DNA from 4 places in the Paenibacillus sp. TY11 genome. Region 1 is predicted to be linked to each of the others. Evidence: riboswitches for the same ligand, from Rfam matches in the RefSeq annotation. Region 1 holds a riboswitch; each other region holds the start of a gene.
The links. Region 1 has a riboswitch for cyclic di-AMP ahead of AC6EJC_RS08255 (3D domain-containing protein). Riboswitches for the same ligand answer to the same signal wherever they lie in the genome.
Positions count from the first base shown of each region.

Region 2: linked by a shared signal. The riboswitch ahead of AC6EJC_RS04285 (hypothetical protein) and the one ahead of AC6EJC_RS08255 (3D domain-containing protein) in region 1 are both predicted to bind cyclic di-AMP.
Region 3: linked by a shared signal. The riboswitch ahead of AC6EJC_RS23630 (C40 family peptidase) and the one ahead of AC6EJC_RS08255 (3D domain-containing protein) in region 1 are both predicted to bind cyclic di-AMP.
Region 4: linked by a shared signal. The riboswitch ahead of AC6EJC_RS25555 (resuscitation-promoting factor) and the one ahead of AC6EJC_RS08255 (3D domain-containing protein) in region 1 are both predicted to bind cyclic di-AMP.

Region 1 is NZ_JCBAIQ010000006.1:136,832-139,032, reverse strand. Features, by position in the region: gene AC6EJC_RS08260 (polysaccharide deacetylase family protein) at 1-54, shown strand, start outside; gene AC6EJC_RS08255 (3D domain-containing protein) at 252-920, opposite strand; cyclic di-AMP (ydaO/yuaA leader) riboswitch at 927-1,095, opposite strand; gene AC6EJC_RS08250 (amino acid ABC transporter ATP-binding protein) at 1,351-2,073, opposite strand; gene AC6EJC_RS08245 (ABC transporter substrate-binding protein/permease) at 2,060-2,201, opposite strand, start outside.
Region 2 is NZ_JCBAIQ010000003.1:21,647-23,847, reverse strand. Features, by position in the region: gene AC6EJC_RS04290 (glutathione peroxidase) at 138-623, opposite strand; cyclic di-AMP (ydaO/yuaA leader) riboswitch at 1,089-1,261, shown strand; gene AC6EJC_RS04285 (hypothetical protein) at 1,376-1,771, shown strand; gene kdpF (K(+)-transporting ATPase subunit F) at 1,955-2,032, shown strand; gene kdpA (potassium-transporting ATPase subunit KdpA) at 2,180-2,201, shown strand, end outside.
Region 3 is NZ_JCBAIQ010000028.1:46,054-48,254, forward strand. Features, by position in the region: gene AC6EJC_RS23625 (hypothetical protein) at 1-615, shown strand, start outside; cyclic di-AMP (ydaO/yuaA leader) riboswitch at 892-1,029, shown strand; gene AC6EJC_RS23630 (C40 family peptidase) at 1,035-1,535, shown strand; gene AC6EJC_RS23635 (GNAT family N-acetyltransferase) at 1,839-2,201, shown strand, end outside.
Region 4 is NZ_JCBAIQ010000038.1:16,875-19,075, forward strand. Features, by position in the region: gene rnmV (ribonuclease M5) at 1-10, opposite strand, end outside; gene AC6EJC_RS25555 (resuscitation-promoting factor) at 157-1,305, opposite strand; cyclic di-AMP (ydaO/yuaA leader) riboswitch at 1,577-1,857, opposite strand; gene AC6EJC_RS25560 (TatD family hydrolase) at 2,059-2,201, opposite strand, start outside.

The DNA of each region.
Region 1 (2,201 bases):
GGCTACAAATTTGTTACAGTCCCCCGGCTACTCCACACATCGGAACGGAAATAACAATACGTTTATGATTCAGCTACAAGCTAAATTAACGTAAAAAGGCTGTCTTACCAGCAGAAGTTTTCTGCTCGTCAAGACAGCCTTTTTTTACCGATAGGACTGATAAGAATCCGACCCAGTTATATGTTGTACGATACGGGCATTAAATTTACATAATATATATTATGTTTAATTAAACCATATATACGCAAATGCTATTTATTAATAACGTACAGTTTCACATTTTGAAAGCCAAAGTCGTTCACAAATGATTTGTTGCCAGGAATAAAGATATCAATCCGCTTTCCTGTAATGGCGCTGCCCTGATCGCGGGCGACGGCTACAAAAGAATGATCTGGCAGGCCGGGGTGGGAATAGCCCGTAACCAGCACTTTCGTTCCCATCGGAATGACGCTCGGGTCTACCGCAATCGTGCCTAGTTTAAGCGGATTGCCGTAGTAATCGACCGCGCCCCACTTGCCATTTTCATCAGCTGCGGCAGAATACGCTGTAGCTTTAACATCAACTACTTTACTGTAATTGAATGTTTTTCCCCATGCTTTAATCGTTGGCCCCTCATTCGCTGGTGCTGTCTCCGTAAGAAGCTGTGACTTCGAAGCCGAAGCCGCCTTCACACTTTTTTCGCCAGGCACCTTAATTTGTAGACCTGCATATATGTTGTTGGGGGCAATATTCGGGTTCGCCTTCGTTAGCTCGTTTACCGGTACTCCATAACGTTGAGCAAGCAAAAAGAAGGTATCACCCTCTTTGGCAGTATGAAGCGAAGCAGCATTTGCTACTCCAGCTGTCTGTGCCAGCCCTGCAATAGCTGCGGCAAGCACCGCAAATTTCATGGTTTTTCCAATATGTTTCAGATGTTTCAAAGATATGTACCTCCTCTGTTATGCCTACGAAGTTAGCTGTCGGATTCGGACTCAGGAGAAGCCCTATGCTTATGCAATTCACCCCTAGGCATATTCCACATCGTCTTATGACGTATCGGAATGACTGCCGTTGTTACGTCCCCCGCACTTCCCATGATTTGGGCCCAGCATTCAGCGTTTGTCATAACCCCATGCTGTCCCGGTAAGTTTTGGCTCACTGCATAATATCACAAATTTGTAACCTTATCTGCATGAAAATGTTGGGACCTTGAACATCATACTATACTTGTTACAATTTTGTCATCAAGAAAACGATATCTGTTACGAAAATATGGGGAAATGGTGACAAAAAAAGAAGAACCCTCCGTCATACGGGGGTCATCCCCATCGACCACGGAGGGCTTACTTTATAGCTCATAGAAGTACTTTCTTACAATACCTTGGCAAGAAAATCACGGGTGCGATCATGGCTTGGAGTACCAAAAACCTGCTCTGGTGTACCTTGCTCCACAATTTGACCGTTATCCATAAAGATGATCCGATCGCCTACCTCGCGGGCAAAGCCCATTTCATGCGTCACGATCACCATCGTCATGCCGCCTTCGGCGAGCTTCTTCATAACATCCAGAACCTCTCCAACCATTTCAGGGTCCAAAGCAGAAGTCGGCTCATCGAACAACATCACATGCGGCTGCATGGCCAAAGCACGCGCAATCGCAATACGTTGCTTTTGACCGCCGGATAACTGGTTCGGATAGGTATTTTTCTTATCCTCAAGCCCCACGGTACGCAGGAGCTCCAGCGCAATTTTTTCCGCTTCCTTTCCTGACTGTCTTCTAACCTGCGTTGGTGCAAGCGTCAGGTTCTGCAACACTGTTTTGTGCGGGAACAGATTAAAATGCTGGAACACCATTCCCATTTTCTCCCTAGTCGCATTAATATTATGACCACGGGCCGTAATCGACTCACCCTCAAACAAAATCTCCCCGTCCGTCGGCTGTTCCAACAGATTCATACAACGCAAAAACGTACTTTTCCCCGAACCGCTGGGGCCGATGATGACGACTACTTCACCTTTGGCGATGTCTATATCAATGCCTTTTAAAATTTCGTTCTTGCCGAACGATTTACGCAGTTGTTTAACGGTGATCACTGGCTCTCAACTTCCTTTCCCATAAACCCAGCAGCTTAGATAAGCTGAATGTCATTACAAAATAAATAGCGGCGGCGATTACGAACGGACTCAATCCTTCGTAAGTAATATTTTTAATGACCTGGGCC
Region 2 (2,201 bases), on a different contig from region 1:
AACCCAGTTGAAAAAGCATCCTGACACGTTCTACGTGAAGGGATGCTTTTTTTGTTAAGCACTTTCGTTATATCCTCCAGCAACAGAAGCGATCGTATGGAAGACAGGCTGCTTGTTGACTTTGATAAAGTAAAATGTCAGTTTTCCTGCAAAAGCTTCTCAATATCCCCTGCCAGCTTATCCGGAGTGGTTTGCGGCGCATAACGCTTAAATACGTTACCTTCGCGTGTAATTAAGAATTTAGTGAAATTCCATTTGATCGCTTTGGAGCCTAATACCCCCGGAGCTGTTTGGGTCAGGTAGCGAAATAAGGGGTGCGCTTGATCGCCATTGACATCTGTCTTGGCGAACATCGGAAAGGTAACTCCATAATTGACTTGGCAAAACTCGGAAATCTCCTCGCTGGAACCCGGCTCTTGTTTGGCAAACTGGTTGCTGGGAAATCCCAAAATTTCGAGCCCCTGTTCATGGTACTGGTCATATAGCTCTTGTAGCGCTTTGTATTGGGGGGTTAATCCACATTTGCTGGCTGTGTTCACGATAAGCAGTACTTTCCCTTCATATGTGGATAACGGAATTTGTTTCCCTTGCAGGGTTTGTGCATCATATTCATAAACGGTCATGTTATCCCTCCTTATTCGATATTCTACAATTAAATTTTAAACAACTTAATAAGAGGTTGCAAGTTGGGATAGCTATAATAAGCGTTCGGCCACTGTAAAATCGTATTTTGTTCAAAACGGTAAATCGCGCTGCAAATGGAGCGAATTGAGGTGTTTCTTCTCATAAAAGCGGGTTCAATCGGTATTTATCTGTTACATATAGCGTATTTTCTTCCCTTTTTACAAAAAAGGGACAACAACGCCTTACCCTACGCCAATATTGACATGCCTATCATTTTCAAAAAGGGATGAAAAACAGAGATTGAAGGAGCTGTGATAAGCATAATTGCATTGTAAGCGTTATTATTAATCTTCTATGCTCTAAAGGCCGATTTATAACCCCGCAGTTGAGCTTTACAGTCTTCCTTGCGCGGGTGTATGATTCAAGACGTAATTTCAAATTAACATGAATGAAGCAACAACGAATTGTCTATAGCGCTGAATTTTGCAGTTGCAAAAGCGGGGGAACCAATCGAGACTGTACGGCTTTGGAAGTCGTGTGTCTCATGGGGTGAATTTTCCGGTCAAGTGCCAGAAATAGGGCGACTCTCACGTCCGAATCCGACAGCTAACCTCGTAAGCGTACAGGGAGAGGCAACAAACCGCCGTGTGCAGCCATGGTTTATTTTATCATGGATATGTAAGAAGCCGGAGGAAAGCCTTTTTCCTTCGGCTTCTTTTTGTTGTCTTTTATACCGGGAGAGGAGCTACTGATGGAAGGTCGGTTAATTATTGTCACTGCACCGAATGAAGCGGGCAGAAGTTTTGTGAAATTGCTCATGTTCAAAAAACTGGCGTTTGCAGTTCTCACGAATAGCGTCCAGGAGGAACGACAGCTCAAAAAAATGGGTGTGGAGCACATTGTGCGCATCAATACGATGCAAACGGGAAAATGTAATTTTCCAAAAAAAGAAATTGGTAGTGTGTATTTGTTCGAGAACAGCTTGAATCTGACTTGCCGTTTCCTGCAAATATGTCGGCCACTAACATCAGAATCGATCTATGTTATTACGCACGGCTGTAATCCACAAGGAATTTATCGGGGATTGGGAGCGGACCATGTGATCTACACATTGAATGGAGAGGTGGGTTTCCTGTTGAACGGATAAGCACTTATAACATAGCTGGTTTATGATTTTATGATGGAATAAGAATGACGATCTGAGGACCAATACGGAGGGTATGAACATGATGGATATATACATGCTGCTCTTGATGGCTGTGAGTTATGGAGTGATACTGCTGTTTGTGCGCTGGTGTGATGTGCAGACCTCTAAAGGAGGGCGAAGAGGATGACCGTTGTGCTTGGGCTCACAGCTATTGTGTTTGTGTATTTGATCTACGCACTCCTGAACCCTGAAAAGTTCTAGTCAGCTATAGGATAAAGCAGGCGGGAACAACAGATCATGAATTAAGCATCAGAGGTAGCGGGTTTTCGCAAACGTGTGCACTCGATTGATGGTCTGAATTAGGTCTGTTGTTCCAAACGCAGGAGCATTTTGAAGGAGGAATAGAGGATGGAGCTGCTGCAAATTGGAA
Region 3 (2,201 bases), on a different contig from region 1:
AGCCGGGAAGTGCATGTGTATTTGTGGGTACTACTAGGGGCGACCGTACTGCGCATTCTGATCACTCCCTTCATTAGAGCAGGAATATATCAAAGCCTGCATACCGATGCGACTGAACCGCAAAGCCTGTCCTTCTTCAGGGGTATGAAACGCCACGGCTTGTCGTCGCTGTTGTATTACATCATCGAGTTGGGACTGTTGCTGCTTCCCGCCTTTTGGGTGGTACCGAGACTCTACCCCATTGTAGCAGGAGCGCTGCAGTCTTCCTCTCACCTGCTTCATTTGTTGCCCTATGTCATTGGGTGGATAGCTTACGGATGGTTCATTCGGCAGTGCATCCTGTATATGCAACTGGGTACTGTCGGCGATCACGCCATACTATCGTCCCTGCTCGCCTTCTTTCGCCAGCTCCTCCCAGCTGTCGGCATATCCCTTTTGCTCGGTGCTTGTGTGCTGCTGGTTTTCGGTCTATTTGGCACCGTGGCGATGATTTGGACTGGCATGTTGGCGCTCATTCTCCAGCAATCGTATCATTTTGTTACCAGTCTGGTCAGGCTGTGGCATATCAGTTCGCAGTACAGACTATGGCATACCTATATCTCCAGTAGAGGCTAAGCCCTCCCTTATATTTTCCAACTTCATTTCCAGCTGTCGAAAAATCTTTTTGCTTACCCGTGCAAACGGCACATAACTGAATACTGTTAACAGAATCTGTTCCTGGGGCATTAGGAGCAGATTTTTTTTGTAACTTTTTGCGATGAAACATTTGCCAAAGCCAGCCGTCTTTGTTACAATAATCGCAGTGAACTGATAGTAACAACTTTGTAATCTTTATTGTAACCTTTATCTCAAAAACATCGTTATCGTGAATACTGCTCTCCAAGGTGCACATCTTAAGTTAAGCCTAATTCCTGGCACCTAGGAAGCGGGGGAACCAGTTTGGGTGAATTGATCTCGCAACAGAGTGGTCATAGGGGAACCTTCTACCGAATCCTTAAGCTAACCTCGCAGGCAATGGAAGGGGTATATTTTTTTTGAAGAAGAAGCTAACGATCGCAGCCATGGGGCTTGCCATTGCCTTTACATCTTTTACATTCGGTGGCGGCAGTGCATTTGCAGACTCCAAGATGGACCAGGTCATCCAAGATGCCAAAGGAACGAGCTACAGAAGCGGAGGCACTACACTCGAGGGATTCGATTGCTCCGGCTTCACAATGTATGTATTCAACAAACTGGGAATTAAACTGCCGCATCAATCTGGTTCACAATTCAAAATGGGATCTTCCGTATCCCGCGATGAAATGAGACCTGGGGACCTCGTGTTCTTTAACACCACAGGAAGAGGCATTTCCCATGTGGGTATCTTCGTAGGTGAAGGGAAATTTGCCCATTCCTCGTCTTCACGTGGTGTAGTAGTTAGCTCACTGAACGAAAATTATTACGCTAACCGTTATGTCGGTGCAAAAAGAATTATGAGCACAGACGCTTACCACTCTGTAGCTTCAGATGTTCCTGATGACGACAACGTAGAATAACTAACGCACAGCAAGCTAAACCTAGCCGCAATTTGATTCTGGCCGGAATCGAATTGCGGTTTTTTATGTCCACAACATCAGCAATTATTATCATTACTGACGAACTGACACCTCAAAAGGTTTCAATTTTAGCGAACATCGTCGGTTTTACCGTCACCGCTGGGGGAGCATATGAGTAGTAAATCCTTCTTATTGAATGTATACCCGACTTGGGTATGAAATAAACACGCTTGCCATTCCCCTGCAACTTGTCTACAATCTGTTGTTAATGATTGAAGTACCTGTAAAAGGAGGATAGAAAACATGCCTGCCTCAATATCCAACTATCGGATCGTACCGATGGACGAGCATCAAGCGGCTACAATCTGTGAATGGCGCTATGATCCACCCTACAACATATACGGCTGGCTCCCCTGGGAACAAATGAAGGCGCTTGAAGTCGAATTTGGAAGTCCCTCGCTTCGCCAAGAGCAATATGTTGCCGTACTGGATGAAGAGAACAAGCTGACGGGATTTGCTCAATATTTTCCTATGGTCGGTGTGACCCGGCTAGGTCTTGGAATGCATCCTGAAAGATGCGGACATGGCAGAGGCTCCGATTTTGTCCGTGCCATTGCCGAGGAAGCCAGACGACGCAAACCGAAGAATGAAATTGATCTGGAGGTA
Region 4 (2,201 bases), on a different contig from region 1:
CCTTGATCATTTGCGTTTCCCTCCACTGCTACACAGCAAACTATATTTATCTTTCCCTGCTTTTGAAAACAAAATAAGAAGAGGATATCCTCTTCTTAGCATGGCATAACTATGTTGTTAATACTATCGCATTGTCCTCAACATACACAACCCGTTTTAATTGATTTCAGGCTTTACGGGTCCAATAACATATACGGTTTTACCGTGCTTACGACCAAATTGGTTGGCTCGGCTCAAACTCTCATAATACACATCGATTTTGTGGCCTTTAATCGCGCCACCGGTATCCTCCGCACGGCGGAAGCCCACCCCTTCGATATACACCCACCAGCCGATTGGAATTACACTCGGATCGACAGCGATGGTGCGTCCTTCCGTGACACGCGTGCCGGATGCGGTACGTGTACCGATACCTGGCTCCTGTGAGGAATACGCCGTCATGGAGACATTTTGTAAAACTTTGCTATATTTAAAATTGACACCTGCTTTACGGACAGCACTGCCCGAACTAAGCGTTGTTACCTTAACAGCATCTTTGGGACCGACGGAAGCAGCTAGAACGACCGGTTTTTTCTTCGTTCCTACCGCAATTACCTTATCCACACGCGTCTGTGCAACTTCCTTATTGACCAGCTGTTTGGATACCAACTTTCCATCATGATATACCTTTTGAACGTGCTGAACTACCACGCCCGACTTACCACTTTGGATGACCCGATTATCGCCTTTATAGAGACTCGGATCGGCCGTTTTGATGACCTGATAAGGCACCTGTTTTTTCTGTTCGACCTGCTGTTTCTTCACACGGACGATTTTTATGTCCATGTTAGACGAAACAGAGGCATCCAACGCAGGGTAAACTTTATCCGTTGACGATAATTTATAGCCCGAGGTGCGAATGGCACCCTCTACTGTATTTTCTGTTGTGTACAGCTTTTTCGTCTCATTGCCTGAGGATACTTTAACTTGATTGGCACGTTTAATGACTACGCGATCCCCATCCTGTACTGCTCCGTTTAGCGGCATGGAAACTGTATCATGCGGCTGAAGTGAAATGGAATGCTCGTTGAGCAAATCTTGGAGCTTGGATTCCCGGGTTTCTACCGCAGATGCCTTACCATCGATGACAAAAAAAACTTGTTTTTTAGATTGCGTGTACATCAGAATTGAAATCATAATCGTTAGCGCGATTAGAAAAATAGCAACCAAAGCAGCCTGGCGCACATTCTCTTGCTTCCAACGCAATACGTAAGACATGCTGGATGAGCGTGACTCATGGGTCTCCTCTTTTTGGAAAATGCCCATTTCCTCCGTCCTCCTTACATAGCCCGCCGTCTGGAGTAAGACATAGTTGAGATTTGACGTGACTATAACAGATTTTCTACAAGACAAGCCCGTACTGCGACTGTCCTGCACCATGTACCCGTCTTCGCGGCATGCTGTCCTCCCCTGTTTAACCACAGTATGATGACAGATTTTCTTTTATTCACAACAAAAAAAGCCAGAGAAAGAGACTAGAGAGCTCTTTCGTGGCTTCCGGCATGTGTGAATATGCGGGAAAACTCATGCACGAGATGGCTTCTCTCTTGTTACGCTTACGGGGTTAGCTGTCGGGTTCGGACGTAGAGAGACGCCCTAGTTTGGGTCAACCGCTCATGGCGGTCGCCTTCACATTCACCCCAAAGACCCAGAAAGAAATCGAAATATGGCTCCTCCACCTGTTCAATCCCATCTGGGGAAAGAATTTCGGTCGAGCCGACTGGCAGAAGAGTTTACTCTTCGTACCTACGCGCCGGACTTGCAGAAAGCCATACCGGTTCCCCCGTTCCCTGTTAAGGGACTCAGCGAGACTGGTTCATGAAATGACTTGTTGAGGTTTACATTCAAACAACAATTCACTGAAAAGATGATATCCTGTTTCTATGCATGTTGTAAAGCAGGTTTCAAGTACATTTTTTAAAATATTCGGTTAAAAGTTTGTAATATTCTCGAGTTTCCTGCAACAAAATTATGATTAGCTCCGTCTATCTCTTTATTTTGATCGATTTCTTCGCTTTTTCATTGAATGTCAAATCGTTCCAAGGCATTTTGGGTCGTTATGGCTACCAATTCCTCCACCGTAATACCCTTGATTTGGGCAGCAGCCTCTGCCACCAGTCTCACATGTGCTGACTCATTTCGCTTCCCGCGAAACGGGTGAG